Regions from separate parts of the Kocuria sp. ChxB genome, predicted to be linked through region 1. Evidence: riboswitches for the same ligand, from Rfam matches in the RefSeq annotation. Region 1 holds a riboswitch; each other region holds the start of a gene.
The links. A riboswitch is a leader RNA that binds a small molecule or an ion and turns the genes downstream of it on or off. The one in region 1 is predicted to bind thiamine pyrophosphate.

Region 1 (3,900 bases):
GGTGGCGGGCGTCGTGGAGGGTCTCGCGCGTGGGACCGTCGAAGGCCACCCGGCCGTGCTCGTCCAGCACGATGACCCGGTCCACCACGGGTTCCCACAGGGCCACCCGGTGCTCCACGACCACGAGCGTGATGCCGTCCCGCGACACCGCCTCGGAGACGGCCCGGCACAGCTGCTCCGCGCCCTCCTGGTCCACGCTCGCGGTGGGCTCGTCCAGCAGCAGCAGCCGAGGCCGCATGGCCATGACGCCCGCGAGCGCGAGACGCTGCTTCTGCCCGCCGGACAGGGCCGTGGTGGAGTGCGCGAGGGGCAGCGTCAGCCCCACCCGCGCGAGCGCCTCGTCCACGCGGGGCCAGATCTGCTCGAGGGGCACCGAGATGTTCTCCAGCCCGAACGCGACGTCGTCCCCCACGCGGGAAAGGATCACCTGGGTCTCGGGGTCCTGGTGCATGAAGCCCACGGCCCCGCGCGCCTCCCGTGGGTCCACGCCGTCCACGCTCAGCCCGCCGGAGCGGGACTGCCCGTCCGGATCCTGTTCCACCCCCGCGAGGGCCTGCAGCAGCGTGGACTTCCCGGCGCCGGACGGCCCCAGCAGCAACACGCGCTCCCCGGGTTCGACCACGGCGGTGACGTCACGCAGGCTCGGATCCTGACGGCCGGGGTAGTGCCACCCGAACCGCTCCAGCCGCACGGCCGCGCCGGTGGGCGCAGACCCCGCCGGTTCCGTCATCGACGGCGCGTGGCGCCGGAGGCCAGGGCCCCCAGCACCCCGGTGGCCTGCAGTGCACGCACCACGAGCCACATCAGGGCACCGGCGATCACCGCACCCGAGAGGGTGGTGAGGGCGGCGTAGACGACCTTCTGGTCCAGCGCCCACTCGTAGTTGTACATGATGTCCTCGCTCACCCCGAGGAAGAGTCCCGAGAGCGCACCGGCCGCGGTGGCCACGGCCAGGCCGAAGCGGCGGTAGCGCGTCAGGAGGAACACGAGCTCCACTCCGAGACCCTGGACGAGACCGGAGATCACCACGGTCCACCCGAAGTGGGTTCCCAGGAAGCCCTCCAGCACCGCCGCGAGCAGCTCGCAGAACAGGGCCGCGCCGGGCTTGCGGATGATGAGCGCGCCCAGGGTGCCCGCCACGAGCCAGCCGCCCGAGATCAGCCCCGCCGAGGGCGGATACGCCACCGCGGCCGTGGACACCACGGGGTACAGCAGGTTGGACCACATCCAGAAGATCACCGCGCACGCCGCGGCGAGGACCGCCGCCACCACGATGTCCACGACCCGCCAGGACTGCGTGCGGGCGGTACCCCGTGCGGTTCCGGTGGGGGTGCTGCTGAGCTGTGTCATGAGAACTCCTCCTGAAGGTTCCAGGAGGGGAAGAGCCCCCGCGCACCGCGGACGGGCTCTTGAGATGCTCGACTCCCTAGCGCCGGTATGAACCGGATCAGGTTCGAGGGTCTGCGCTCGCGCGCACTCTCAGCGCCGCGGTGGCGCTCCCCTGTCGTTGAGCCACCAGTCTAGACCACCACGGCGGTCGGCCGGGGTGCTCGAGGCGCCCCGGCCGACCGCCGTGGTGCGAGGTGCGCGCCGCACCCCGGTCCCGCGCACTCCCGCCGCGAGGACGCGTCCAGTGACGCGTGGTCCTCACCGGCGGGCGAGCCGCGGGAGCAGGACTCAGACCTCGGTCTGCGAGGACTTCGTGGAGTCGTTGTCGTCGGACTGCATCTTGGACACCTGGCGGGCGATACCCACCTTGATGACCGTGCCCACCACACCGGTGATCATGGCCCAGATGATGATGTCGCGCCAGGCCTCGTCCTCGTCCGGGTTCTTGGCGGGGGGCTCGTTGCCCGTGACCTGCTTCCACGCCACGGTCAGAGCCTTGTTGGCCACGGCCACGCCGCCCAGAGAGGCCACCGTGCCGAAAATGTCCATCGCCTTGTTCATGGGATTCTCCTCGGTTTTCGAAAGTGCCGCCGGCGCGTGGTGGCCGGCGGCGTCGTGCTCCCACCCCAGCATACGAACCCGTGAGCCGGGGTGGCGCCACCTGCCCGGGTGGCACCACCGCGTGTGTCGTCAGTCGGGACGGTCCTCGCCGGCGCGGGCCACCACGTCACGCAGCTCGTCCGTCACGAGGTTCTCCTCGTGCAGGTGCTTGGAACGGTAGGCCGCACGGCCCACCATGTGCGCGGAGACCGGGACCGTGAGCAGCTGGAAGATCCACGCGAGGACCAGCAGGGGGACCATCCGGGGCTCCCCGCTGGCGAGCGCGAGGGCGGTGAGCAGCAGGAGCAGCCCGAAGACCTGGGGCTTGGTGCCCGCGTGCATGCGGGAGAGCAGATCGGGGAAGCGCACGAGACCCACCGCGGCCGCGAGCGACATGAACGTCCCCGCGACCAGGCACACCACTGCTGCCACGTCCGTCACCGTGTGCCAGTTCATGAGCGGTCCAGCCCCACGTTGCGCGCCACCGTGACGGATCCCAGGAACCCCACGAGGGAGACGATCACGAGCAGCACCAGGTTGTCCGTGTGGCGGTGGTACACCATCTCCACGGCCAGCGCGGCGCCCACGATGGCCAGGAGGACGTCCGTGGCGATCACCCGGTCCAGCAGGGACGGCCCTTTGGCCAGGCGGTAGATGGTGCCCGCGGCCGCGAGCGCGAGGATCGCACCGCACACCCACACGGCGACGTCGAACAGGGTCATGACCGTTCCTCTCCGGGCCCGCTCCCGGCCTCGTCCATGTCTTCGGTGGGGGACTCGACGGCGCCAGTGGCCTCCGTGCGGTCGGGGTCACCCTTGACCGGCAGCAGCGCCAGGTCCTCCCGCGAGCCCATGATGCGGATCCAGGCGGCCTCGGTGTCCAGCACCGAGCGCCGGAACGCCTCGGCCTGCTCCGGCGTGGCGATGTCCAGGACGTGGAAGTAGAGGATCCCGTTCCCCCGGTCCACCTCGACCACCAGTGACCCGGGGATCAGCGCCATGGTGTGCCCCACGGCGGTCATCAGCAGATCGTTGTTCTGACGCAGCGGCACCCGCAGCACGGCGTTGTGCACGCGCGGTCCCTGCACCAGCGCCACTCGGAACACGTGGATGCTCGCCTTGGCCACCTGCCACACGAACGTGACCACGAACAGCACGAAGTGCACCACGTTGAAGCGCCCGGACAGTCGGACCGGGGGCAGCACCAGGGTGCGCGTGACCAGCAGGGCCAGCAGCAGCCCGAAGACCAGGTTGCCGGGGCTCCAGTCCCCCCACAGCGCTCCCCACACCACCACGAGCCACAGGATCAGCGGCAGCTCGGCCCGCAGGGAGTTGCGGGCCTGGCGACGGACGGCGGATGTGCTCATGGTGCCTCCTCGCTCACGCCGCCCTCGCCCACGGGGGCCAGCACGGCGTCGACGTAGCGGTCCGGGTGCACCTGGTTGTCCGCGGCGCTGCCCGCGAGGTCGAAGAGCGGGCCCGCGAAGACCGTGAGCGCCACCCCCACCACCACGAGTGCGGTGGTGGCCCCCACCATGGTCCGCGGCAGCAGCACCACCTCGGAGCTGCCGGCCAGCACGCTGCCCGGGTTGCCGGTCACCACGCGCGAGCTGTGCGGGTGGTGTCCCTGGGCCGTGGTGGCCCGCAGCACGGGATCCGGGTACTCGGCGTCCTCCACGCGGCGCAGGAACACGCGGTTCCACACGCGGATCAGCGCCAGCAGCGTGAGCAGCGAGACGAGCACGGACACGCCCACCAGCAGGTAGTCCAGCCAGGTGCCGCTCGCGATGCCCGCCTCGAGCAGCCCCACCTTGCCCAGGAAGCCGGAGAACGGAGGGATCCCGCCCAGGTTCAGCGCGGGGATCAGGTACAGCACTCCCAGCAGCGGGGAGATCCGCAGCATTCCCGCGAG
Region 2 (3,900 bases), 810 kb from region 1:
AGGCGTACGTGACCTACGTGGCCCCGGACCTGCTGGACCGGCTGCAGCGCTGGACGGAGGACGAGGATCTCTTCGAGCACATGCGCGTGGAGGAGCAGATCCAGAAGGCCCTGGAGCGCAAGGTGTTCCTGCCCTCCGGCGGCTCGCTCGTGATCGACCGCACCGAGGCCATGACCGTGGTGGACGTCAATACCGGCAAGTTCACCGGTTCCGGCGGCAACCTCGAGGAGACCGTCACCAAGAACAACCTCGAGGCCGCCGAGGAGATCGTGCGCCAGCTGCGGCTGCGGGACATCGGCGGGATCATCGTGGTGGACTTCATCGACATGGTCCTGGAGTCCAACCGGGACCTCGTGCTGCGTCGGCTCGTGGAGTGCCTGGGCCGTGACCGAACCAAGCACCAGGTGGCGGAGGTGACCTCCCTGGGTCTCGTGCAGATGACGCGCAAGCGCATGGGCACCGGCCTGCTCGAGGTCTTCTCGGAGCCGTGCGAGGAGTGCGCGGGCCGCGGCGTCGTGGTCCACGACCACCCCCTCAAGGGTCGCTCCACGGCCACCGCGCCGGACCACCGCGGCGGCAACCGCAACGAGCGCAAGCGCTCGCGGCAGAAGCAGAACCAGCCGCAGGACAAACCCCGGTCGAACAACCGGGGTGGCGCGGACGACCAGCAGCAGGCCCGGGACGAGGCCGCCCGCACGGCGTTCGCAAACATCGCGGCCGCCTCCTCCCACGAGGACGACGACGCCCAGGGCGGGTCCCGCGGCGGAGCCGAGCACAAGGACTCGACCGGCCAGCACGCAGGGCACGGGAACCAGGGTCCGGAGCAGGCGTCCGAGCACGGTTCGGCGGACTCCGAGAGCGGGCGGCGTCGGAAGAAGCGTCGCGGCAAGCGCAGCCGCGGTCGTGGGAACCAGGGCGAGGACACCGCCACCGAGAACGGTGGGAACGGTGCCTCCGAACCCCGCGGCGAGCACGCCGCGGGTGACGCCGGGTCCAGCCTGACGATCCACGGTGAGGTCATCGAGCTCCCCCAGGGGCAGAAGGACGAGCGCGCGGAGCAGGAGGCGCTCACCCTGGACTCGCTCTCCGCGGCCTTCTCGGCCGAGGACTCCGGTGAGGACGCGTCGCAGGACCGCACCGGGTCCGGTCGCGGCTCCGGACGGCGGGGCGGCGAGGGCTTGAAGGGCCGCGGGGGACGTTCTACGGGCCAGCGCGGCCGGGGTCGCGGCAACGGCGCGGCGTCGTCCGACGCCGAGCAGGACCGGTCCGAGCAGTCCGAGAGCTCCGCGCCGGAGCGGGACGCCCCGAAGCAGTCGCCGTCCGAGGGCGGCTCCGGGCAGCAGACCCCGTCCCGGCGCGCCACCGCGGCACAGCCCTCCGCGTCCGCCGCTGATGCCGCTCCCGCCAGGCGCCGCCGCGGCTCCCGCCGCGCCGTGGCTCCCACGGCCGCACCGGGTGCCGGAAGCGTGGAGACCCGTGAGTACGACGCCGCCGAGCGCTCGGCCACGCGGTTCACCGCCGCGGCCGCGCCCGTGGGCTCGGCCTCCTCGGACGGCCAGCCCACCATCGTGGGTGTGGGCGTGAGCGCCCGGGACATCACGATGACCCCCAAGGGGGACTGACGCCCCGCGCGGCCCTCCCGGGAGGGCCGCGGGGGACCACCCACCACAGGAGCGCTCGGACTCGTCCGGGCGCTCCTGTGGCATGATCGGGACCACGTGCACGGGGTGCCGCACGGCGGCTGAGAACACACCCGTAGAACCTGATCTAGCTCGTACTAGCGAAGGGAATGTCGTGAACCCCACGCCTTCTGTCCCCGCCCCCCGCGTCCTCTCGATCGCCGGCACGGACCCCACGGGTGGTGCCGGGCACGCCGCGGACCTGAAGTCCATCGCCGCCATGGGCGGCTTCGGGCTGAGCGTGGTCACTGCGGTGGTCGCGCAGAACACGCGGGGCGTGGTGGCGGTCCACACCCCACCCGTGTCCGTGCTGCAGGCGCAGTTGGACGCCGTGGCGCAGGACGTGGAGCTGGATGCCGTGAAGGTCGGGATGCTCGGCTCGGTGGACGTCATCGAGACGGTGGGGGCGTGGCTCGCGGCCCACCGTGCGCCCGTGGTCGTGATCGACCCCGTCATGGTGGCCACCGCCGGGGGGCGTCTGCTCGCATCCGACGCCGAGGACGCGCTGCGCGGCATCCTGCACCACGCGGACCTGATCACCCCCAACCTGCCCGAACTCGCCGTGCTCGCGGAGCGGCCCGTGGCCACCACGTGGGACGATGCGCTCGAGCAGGGCCGGGCCGTGGCGGAGACCTTCGGCACGCGCGTGCTGGTCAAGGGCGGGCACCTGAGCGGGGAGTCCACCCCGGACGCCCTCGTGGTCCCGGGCCGGGCCGAGCCCGTGGCCCAGTACTCGGGGACGAGGGTGGCCACGCGCAACACCCACGGGACCGGGTGCTCACTGTCGTCTGCGGTGGCCACGGTCGTGGCGCGCACGGGGGACTGGGCACAGGGGATCGACACCGCCCGCCGCTGGCTGCGTGGTGCGCTGCGCGCTGCGGACTCCCTGCACGTGGGCCACGGCAACGGCCCGGTCCACCACTTCCACCACGTCCAGGACCTCGTCACGGACCCCGCCTTCGTGGCGGCGTCGTGCGGGGGCACCGGGGATCCCGGCACACGCTTCACCGACGAGCTCTGGGAGGCGAGCGCGCCGATCCGCGAGCAGATCGCGGTCCTGCCCTTCGTGGTGGGGCTGGGGGACGGCACGCTGGAGCGGGACGAGTTCGAGCGCTACCTGGACCAGGACATGCAGTACCTGGACGCCTACTCGCGGGCCCTCGCGCTGCTCGCGGCGGCGGCACCCGAGGAGAGCACCCGGGAGTTCTTCGCCACGGCGGCGGCCGCCGTGGTCACGGGGGAGTCCGCACTGCACCGCGCGCGGCTGGACGGGCGCGCCCCGCAACCGCCCTCCGGGACCACGAGCGCGTACGCGGACTTCCTGCTCGCCCGCACGGGGCAGGACGGGTTCGCGGTGGGTGCCGCCGCGGTCCTGCCGTGCTACTGGCTCTACGCGCACGTGGGGGCGGAGCTCACGGAGCGGGCGCGCCGCACGGGGCTGCAGGGGCATCCGTTCGCGGACTGGCTCGAGACCTACGACGACCCGCAGTTCCACGCCGCCACGGAGGTGGCCCGTGCCGCCGTGGACCGTGCCGCCGAGCAGGCGGACACCGCCACGCGCGAGGCCATGCGCCGCGCCTTCCTGCGCGCGTGCCACCTGGAGCTCGAGTTCTTCGCGCAGACCTCGGCCGCCACCGCACGCCAGGAGGGCTGATCCCGCACGGCGGAGATCCCGCGAGTGGCGTGACTTCCGGGGATCGGGTAGTCTGGACTGTCGGTGCCGGACACCGGTGTGCGCATAGTCGTTTTCATGCGCCCGGACACGGCACACTCGGGTGAACTTCCTGTTCTCGGTGCGACAGCCACGCAGAGAGCGGGTCGGTCACAGACCACCGCGGCGTGATGTCTCGACATTCGCAGTCCGGCAGGAGCCCACCCGACCTTTACACGCAGTCCATAGATGTCGAGAGAAGTGAGTTCCCAAGTGGTGTACGCGATTGTCCGCGCAGGCGGCCGCCAGGAGAAGGTTTCCGTTGGAGACCTCGTGACCCTTGACCGCGTCGCCGGCGAGGCAGGCAGCACCGTAGAGCTTCCTGCGCTGCTGCTGGTCGATGGGGACAAGGTCACCTCCGACTCCAAGACCCTGGCCGACGTCAAGGTCACGGCCGAGATCATCGAGGACCTGCGCGGTCCCAAGATCTCGATCATGAAGTACAAGAACAAGACCGGCTACAAGAAGCGCCAGGGCTTCCGTGCTGAGCTGACCACGGTCAAGATCACC
Region 3 (3,900 bases), 220 kb from region 1:
TGCGGCCGCGGACGGGTCGAAGCTCAGCTCCGCGATCAGCAGGGACACCGTGAACCCGATCCCGGCCAGCAGCGCGATCCCCACCAGGTCGATCCACTTGTAGGACGGGTCCAGCTTCCGCCCGGTGAGCACGGTGGTGAGCCATGTGGCCGCAATGATGCCCAGCGGCTTGCCCAGGACGAGGCCCGCGATGATGCCGAGCGTGACGGGGGCGGCGAGCGCCGTCGTCAATCCGTCCCAGCCGCCCACCGCGACGCCCGCGGAGAAGAACGCGAAGACCGGCACCGCGAACCCGGCGGACAGGGGCCGCACGCGGTGCTCCAGGTGCTCGGCGAGCTCCACGGGCTCCCCGGAGGCCCTGGCCCCCATGACGGGAACGGCGAAGCCGAGCAGCACGCCGGCGACCGTGGCGTGGATCCCGGCCTCGTGGACCAGGGCCCACGTGATCACGGCCAGCGGCACCAGGATCACCCACGCGGCCCACGTGCGGTGGGCGAAGAAGCGGGGGAAGCGGTGCGCCAGCAGCCCGAACACGGCCAGCGGGACGAGCGCGAGGAGCAGCGGGAGCACGTGCACCTCGTCCGTGTAGAAGACCGCGATGATGGTGATGGCCAGCAGGTCGTCCACCACCGCGAGCGTGAGCAGGAAGAGGCGGAGCGCGCTGGGCAGGTGCGATCCCACGATCGCGAGCACCGCCACGGCGAACGCAATGTCGGTGGCGGTGGGGATCGCCCAGCCGCCCAGGGTCTCGGGGTTCGTCGCGTTCACCGCGGCGTAGATCAGCGCGGGGACGACGACGCCGCCCACGGCCGCCGCGATCGGCACCGCCGCCTTGCGGAGGTCCCGCAGATCACCCGAGACGAACTCGCGCTTGAGCTCGAGGCCCACGAGGAAGAAGAAGATGGCGAGCAGTCCGTCCGCGGCCCAGGTGCCGAGGCTGAGCTTCAGGTGCCACGGCTCGTAGCCGACCTCGAGGTCACGGAGGGCGAAGTAGCTCTCCACAAAGGGCGAGTTGGCCCAGACGAGGGCGATGACAGCGGCAACCACGAGGAGGATGCCAGCCACGGTCTCGCGGCGCAGGACGTCCTGGAGCCGGGAGAGGACGCCACCCGAGGGGTGGTCGGGCTCGCACGGCGGCTCAGGATGGTTGAAGAAACCGGGCTCCGAGACGAAGCCGGAGGACTCTTCCTGCGCCACGGGCTCCGGGGATCCGGGCTCACGGTGGGCAGGGGTGGACGTGTGGTGCAGGGGCATGGATCACTCCAGTGTCGACGGGCATCACGCTCATTACCGCCGACCAGACTTCCCGGCACACCAGCCAGTAAGGGTAGCAGGGCGCCTTTATGCGGCGCACCCGTGCTTTCCATCATGACCTTGGGTCCCAGCTGCAGAGGCGGGCGCACCCGACTGATACCCCTAGAACCTGCGCCGTTGTCCGGCACCCGATCAGAGGTCGCGAGGCGGAGCATCCATCGAATCGCGGCTGACTCTCTTCTTGTCCTCGGCGGACCCTATGAGGTCCTTTCGGGCGAAGAACCAGACCAGACCGCCCGCCCGAAAAACCCCCACAATGATGGCCACCCACATAGTTGTATTCATGGCCCCAAGCTATCAACCAGATTTCCGACTACCGCGCACTACCCGCGTTCCAGATGTGAGGTGAATCGTTGGCAAAACTGCGCGCCTGACATGAGAGGCCACCCTGCCTACGGTGGGGGCATGCTGAAACGGAAATCGGTGGGCTTGCTGATCCAGGGGTCCGCGATGGTGGCCCTCTTCGTGATCACCGTCATTGGAGCGCGGGAATCGTGGCTGCTCATGACCCTAGAACTGCTTTTTGCCGTCATCTTCTTCACCAAGGCGGTGCAAGCACGGCGTGCAGAAGTCGAGGCGGAGCGCCGTCGAGCGGCGCGCCGCCCCGCGAGCAACGGCCTGACCTGACCGAGCCGCCACCGGCAGGACCGGCTATTAAGGATTGCGGCGCGGCTGTGGCTTGGAAACACGAGCCAACATCAGGCTGATTCCCCACAGGAACAGGACCAGCAGCGGTACGAGAGTCATCATGGACGGCTCGTCCACGACTATCACGCCGCCCACGTTCTCCCAGGTGCACGTGTGGCCCAGTGGCACCCAGCTCCACCCCGGCTCACCGTAGATCGAGCTTCCGTCGCCCAGTTCGCAGGACAGAGATCCGGAGTGCACGAGTCGCTCCGCCACGAGCCCTCCGATCCAGGCGAGCATCGCTGCGAGCCACAGCACCCATCCGACGTTGCTTGCCCGTGAAGCGGCTGTTCGGTGTGACATTCACCCGTCTCCGTTCTGGCTGCTGTGCCCCACCGCCGAGCGCCGAGCGCACTGTCGGTAATTTGGTCCCGCCACTTTCTTACCAGGGTTCCCTGCGACTTCGTCCTTCCCGGTCAATCCACCCACTTGATCCTCGTCAGACTTCCCTGGCTACACTGACCACCAGTGACACGGGGTGCCGCCACCCTCCCTCCCAGCCCCACCGGGCGGACGGACGGGGCACCGCAGCGGCTGAGATGACACCCGTCGAACCTGTCCAGTTAGTACTGGCGAAGGGATGTCACGGTCGCACCGCGCAGGTGGCGCACCGCTTTCTTCGCCGTGAGCCACAGGAGTGAGCATGTGGATCGAGAACACCATCGTCCTGGTCACCGGCGGAGCCCGCGGGCTCGGGGAGCACCTCAGCCGGGCGTTCGCGCGCGAGGGTGCGCGCGTCGTCGTGAACTACCACTCCAGCGAGGAGCGGGCCCGTGCGCTGGTCAGCGAACTCGGGGAGGACAGGGCACTCGCGATTCAGGCGGACGTGACCGACGCCCAGCAGGTGCAGGACATGGTCACCCAGGCCAGGGAGCACTTCGGCGCGCCGGTCACGGTGGCGGTGAACAACGCCCTGGTGGACTTCAGCTTCAACGGGGACGCCCGCCCCACCCTGGAGAATCTGACCGCCGAGAACCTCACCCAGCAGTTCCAGGGCGCCGTGGTGGGCGCCCTCAACGTGATGCAGGCGGTCACCCCGGGCATGGCGGAGGCGGGCGAGGGGCGCATCATCAACATCGGCACCAACCTCTTCCAGAACCCCGTGGTCCCCTACCACGACTACACCGCCGCGAAGGCCGCCCTGCTCTCCCTCACCCGCACCGCCGCCAAGGACCTCGGCCCGCAGGGCATCACCGTGAACATGATCTCCGGCGGCCTGCTGCGCACCACGGACGCGAGCGCCGCCACCCCGGACGAGGTCTTCGACTTCATTGCCGCCGGCACTCCCCTGGGCCGTGTGACCACCCCGGAGGAGTTCGCGGACACCGCCCTGTTCTTCGCCTCGGACTGGTCCCGCGGGGTCACCGGCCAGAACCTGGTGGTCGACGGCGGGCTGGTGATGGACTGACATGGCCCGCCGCCTCCACCTCAACGCGTTCCTCTACGGCGCCGGCCACCACCAGGCCGCGTGGCGCGCGCCCAACTCCTCGGTGCACCGCCTCACGAACATCAGCTACTACGAGGAGCTCGCGCAGACCGCCGAGCGCGGCCTGTTCGACGCCGTGTTCTTCGCGGACGGCCACAGCGTGGGCGACGTGTCCGGCGGACCCCACTGGTCCCTGGAACCGCTGACCGCCCTGTCCGCGATGGCGCGCGCCACCGAGCGCATCGGCCTGGTGTGCATAGTGTCCTCCACGTTCTTCACGCCGTTCCACGCGGCCCGGATGCTCGCGTCCCTGGACCACATCTCGGGCGGCCGGGCGGGCTGGAACGTGGTGACCTCCATGTGGGACGACGAGGCCCGCAACCACGGCTATCGGGCCATGCCACCCAAGGACGAGCGCTACGAGCGCGCCCGCGAGTTCGTGGAGGTGGCCCGCGCCCTGTGGGCCAGCTGGG
Region 4 (3,900 bases), 380 kb from region 1:
AGATCGCGCACCACGATGCCCTGGGCGCGGCCGTCCGCGACGATCAGGTCCAGCATCTCCGTGCGGGTGTGCAGGTTCACCTGCCCCGTGGAGACCTGCCGCAGCAGTGCCTGGGCGGCGGCCACCTGCAGCTGCTGGCCGGTCTGCCCCCGGGTGTAGTACGTGCGGGAGACCTGCACGCCACCGAACGAGCGGGTGGCCAGCTGGCCGCCGTACTCGCGGGCGAACGGGGCGCCGATCGCGTTCATGTGGTCGATCACCCGCACGCTCTCCTCGGCCAGGCGCCAGGCATCCGCCTCGCGGCCCCGGAAGTCACCGCCCTTGACGGTGTCCTTCACGAACCGGGCCACGGAGTCGTTGTCCACCTTGCGGGCGCGGGCCGCGTTGATGCCGCCCTGGGCCGCCACCGAGTGCGCTCGCCGCGGGGCGTCGTGGAACGTGAAGGACTCCACGTTGTACCCGAGCTCCCCGAGGGCCGCGGCGGCGCCCGCCCCCGCGAGACCGGTGCCCACCACGATGACCGTGAACTTGCGGCGGTTCAGCGGGGAGACCAGGCGGTAGTGCAGCCGCCGGTCCGCCCAGATCTGGGACGCGGGGACCTCCGCCTGCAGCCCTGGCAGGTCCGAACCCACCGTGCGGAGCTCGTCGAGCAGGGCCTGGGCCTGCGTGGATGCCGTCATCACTGAATCACTCCCAGCAGAACCATGAGGGGGATGGTCACGTTGCCCACGCAGATGGCGATCGCCACCAGCCCGGCCACCCAGGCGGCGACCTGGCGCAGCCGCCTGCCCGTGGCACCGAGGTCGTTGGCGGCGGTCCACGTGCCGTGGGCCACGTGGGCGGTGAGCACCAGCATCGTGAGCATGTAGAACGCCGCGACCACGGGGCGCTGGAAGCTGGCGACGAGGTTGGCGTACGCCGAGCCGGCCTCGAACGAGCCGGTGGCGGCCGGTGGCGCCCCCAGGGTGAGGTCGAGGATGTGGAAGATCACGAACAGCAGGATGACGATGCCGGTGCCCAGCATGTAGCGCGCCATCAGTGCGTCCGGACGCCGGAGGCCCTTGCGGGGGAACGCCCCACGGGCGCGGCGGGCGCGGGTCCACAGCAGCAGGCCGCACCCGAGGTGCAGCGCCAGGCTGACCAGCAGGACCACCCGCAGGATCCACAGCATGCCCGAGTAGGGCAGCAGCGGCATGGCGATCTCGCGCAGCCAGTGCGCGTAGTGGTCGAATTCTTCCTGCCCGCGGTAGATGTGCAGGTTGCCGTACATGTGGACGAACACGAATCCCACAAAAATGAGTCCGGTGACGGCCATCGTGGTTTTCGCCGCGAAGTTCGACACCGGCAGGCGTCTGCCCGGTGTGGAAGATGTCCGGTGGTCTCGGTGCACAGTTGCCGTCATGATCGCCCCTCGTCAGTGCCTGAACCGCAGTCTTTGAAGTCGTCAGGTACGTGTTTCACGCTACTCCTGGGAGCTGCGAAAGACGGCGAATGGGGCGGGCGGGTCAGCGTATTTCCCGCGTAATTGTCGACGCGTCAATGGTCAGTGCACTGCGCCTGTTTATCAGCAGTCTGAGCAATTCTCGGGATCGTTTTCGGTCGTCGATTCAGTCGCACTGGAGAAGCTGAACCGCTTCAGGGGACAGGGCCCACACGTCGAGGTATGGAACCACCACGTGACCGTCCACCTGCTCGTGCAGCCAGCGGGAGAGCGTGCGCAGCCCAGTGCTGTCACCGGGCGGCAGCTGCACCATGCGGCGGCCCAGGTTGTCGTGGACGAGAAGCGTGCGACCGCTCGCAGCCAGGGCCCGGATCAGGCGCTCGTCGTCGGCGCGGTCACCCAGGGTGCGCGGTGAGTCGTACTCGAACCACAGGACGTCGCAGCGGGAGTCGATGGCGTCCCAGTGGTGCACCAACACGTGGATGTCGAAGCCGTCGATGTCGCTCTTCCACACCACCAGGTCCTCGGGGGCGGGCATGGCCAGCAGCGATGCGGGGGAGACCCAGTCCTCGACGGCGTGCCCGCCGGCGCCCTCCTCCGGCTGGAACCCGCCCGTGGAGCCGGCGCGGCTGAAGGACACCCGCGTGCCCACCGGTCCCACGAACCCCTCCACCACGGTGGCGCGCTCGGCGTGCGCAGCCAGGTTGCGGGCCAGGTAGCCGAGGAACATTGGATCACCTTCGACGCTGATCACCGAGCTCCGTGGGTCCGAAGCGAGGACGGCGGCCGCGGTGTCTCCCACGTTCGCCCCCACGTCGATGACCGCGACGTGCCGGTTCCCGGCCGCGAGCCGGGCGAGCAGGTCGATGGCGTACGCGTCGTACGTGGGATCCCGGCGCTGGTAGTAGGGGAGATTGTGCTCCGGTGGCAGCACGATCTCCACGCCACCGATGGTGTGACGCTGCTCCTGACGGCGCCAGGTCCGCCAGTGCACCCGCACCGGGTTGGTGGCGTGCCCGATCATGCGCCCGATGAAGCGCTTCTTGCGGACGGTCAGGGCCATGGGGGACAAGCCTTTGGTCAGGGGGATGCTGAGGCACGGGCAGGACGGCGCGATCAGGACCGCACGACCCGCCTCGCGCGCCACGATACTGCCACGGGCGTGGCGGCGCCGTGGACGGGCCGCGATCACGGCGGCAAGAGGCCAGCCAAGGGAATGCTGCGGGGTCGCCCTCTCACCGCCGGATGTGTGCTAGACATGTGACCGTCCACACGGGAGCCCCAGACGCGGGGGCTGAGATCGGGCCAGTGCTGCCCGGGACCGTCGAACCTGAACCGGCTCGTACCGGCGTAGGAAGTGAGGAACGGCCTTGCCTTCGCACACCCCCAGCACATCTGCCCCCGAGACCTCTGCGACGTCCGAGACCTCCACGGAGAACGGCCTACAGGACGCCCCCGGGGACAAGACCATCCAGCAGACCGAGCAGCACGAGTCCCACCGCCTGGCGTGGCTGGAGGACACGGAGCACGGCATCCAGGTGCCCGTCACGGAGATCCACCAGCTGGACGCCCCGGACGGCACACCCAACCACCCGCTGCAGGTGTACCGCACGATGGGCCCGGGCAGCGTCCCGGAGGAGGGGCTGGAGCCCTGGCGGGCGCCGTGGATCGAGGAGCGGGACGACACCGAGGTCTACGAGGCCCGCGGCCTCAAGCTCGAGGACGACGGCCGCAGCGCCGTGCGCCGCGGTGTACCGTCCCAGCAGTGGCGGGGGAGGAAGCCGGAGCCCCGGCGGGCCCGGCCCGGCAGGTGCGTGACCCAGATGCACTACGCGCGCCGCGGCGTCGTGACCCCGGAGATGCGTTTCGTGGCGCTGCGGGAGCAGTGCGACGTGGAACTGGTGCGCCAGGAGGTGGCCGCCGGGCGCGCGGTGATCCCGCTGAACGTGAACCACCCGGAGTCCGAGCCCATGGTCATCGGGCGGAAGTTCCTGGTGAAGGTGAACGCGAACATCGGCAACTCGGCGGTGACCAGCTCCATCAGCGAGGAGGTGGCCAAGCTGGAGTGGGCCGCCAAGTGGGGCGCGGACACGCTCATGGACCTCTCCACGGGCAACGACATCCACACCACGCGCGAGTGGATCCTGCGCAACTCCCCGATACCCATCGGCACCGTGCCCATCTACCAGGCGCTCGAGAAGGTGGACGGGGACGCCAACGCGCTCACGTGGGAGATCTACCGGGACACCGTGATCGAGCAGTGCGAGCAGGGCGTGGACTACATGACGGTCCACGCGGGCGTGCTGCTGCGCTACGTGCCGCTGACCGCCGAGCGCGTCACCGGGATCGTCTCGCGCGGCGGGTCGATCATGGCCGGCTGGTGCCTGGCGCACCACCGGGAGAACTTCCTCTACACGCACTTCGACGAGCTGTGCGAGATCTTCGCGCAGTACGACGTC

Region 2: linked by a shared signal. The riboswitch ahead of P8S73_RS01940 (bifunctional hydroxymethylpyrimidine kinase/phosphomethylpyrimidine kinase) and the one ahead of P8S73_RS05530 (ECF transporter S component) in region 1 are both predicted to bind thiamine pyrophosphate.
Region 3: linked by a shared signal. The riboswitch ahead of P8S73_RS06535 (3-oxoacyl-ACP reductase) and the one ahead of P8S73_RS05530 (ECF transporter S component) in region 1 are both predicted to bind thiamine pyrophosphate.
Region 4: linked by a shared signal. The riboswitch ahead of thiC (phosphomethylpyrimidine synthase ThiC) and the one ahead of P8S73_RS05530 (ECF transporter S component) in region 1 are both predicted to bind thiamine pyrophosphate.

The regions. Positions count from the first base shown of each region.
Region 1 covers NZ_CP121123.1:1,259,203-1,263,102, forward strand. Annotated here, with positions in the region: gene P8S73_RS05525 (ABC transporter ATP-binding protein) at 1-730, opposite strand, end outside; gene P8S73_RS05530 (ECF transporter S component) at 727-1,350, opposite strand; TPP riboswitch at 1,407-1,513, opposite strand; gene P8S73_RS05535 (DUF4235 domain-containing protein) at 1,678-1,950, opposite strand; gene mnhG (monovalent cation/H(+) antiporter subunit G) at 2,080-2,445, opposite strand; gene P8S73_RS05545 (monovalent cation/H+ antiporter complex subunit F) at 2,442-2,711, opposite strand; gene P8S73_RS05550 (Na+/H+ antiporter subunit E) at 2,708-3,355, opposite strand; gene P8S73_RS05555 (Na+/H+ antiporter subunit D) at 3,352-3,900, opposite strand, start outside.
Region 2 covers NZ_CP121123.1:448,662-452,561, reverse strand. Annotated here, with positions in the region: gene P8S73_RS01945 (Rne/Rng family ribonuclease) at 1-1,622, shown strand, start outside; TPP riboswitch at 1,714-1,807, shown strand; gene P8S73_RS01940 (bifunctional hydroxymethylpyrimidine kinase/phosphomethylpyrimidine kinase) at 1,795-3,333, shown strand; gene rplU (50S ribosomal protein L21) at 3,604-3,900, shown strand, end outside.
Region 3 covers NZ_CP121123.1:1,479,780-1,483,679, forward strand. Annotated here, with positions in the region: gene nhaA (Na+/H+ antiporter NhaA) at 1-1,254, opposite strand, end outside; gene P8S73_RS06530 (hypothetical protein) at 1,720-1,941, shown strand; TPP riboswitch at 2,466-2,599, shown strand; gene P8S73_RS06535 (3-oxoacyl-ACP reductase) at 2,645-3,409, shown strand; gene P8S73_RS06540 (LLM class flavin-dependent oxidoreductase) at 3,411-3,900, shown strand, end outside.
Region 4 covers NZ_CP121123.1:875,290-879,189, reverse strand. Annotated here, with positions in the region: gene P8S73_RS03795 (fumarate reductase/succinate dehydrogenase flavoprotein subunit) at 1-680, opposite strand, end outside; gene P8S73_RS03790 (succinate dehydrogenase cytochrome b subunit) at 680-1,342, opposite strand; gene P8S73_RS03785 (hypothetical protein) at 1,608-2,504, opposite strand; TPP riboswitch at 2,704-2,815, shown strand; gene thiC (phosphomethylpyrimidine synthase ThiC) at 2,911-3,900, shown strand, end outside.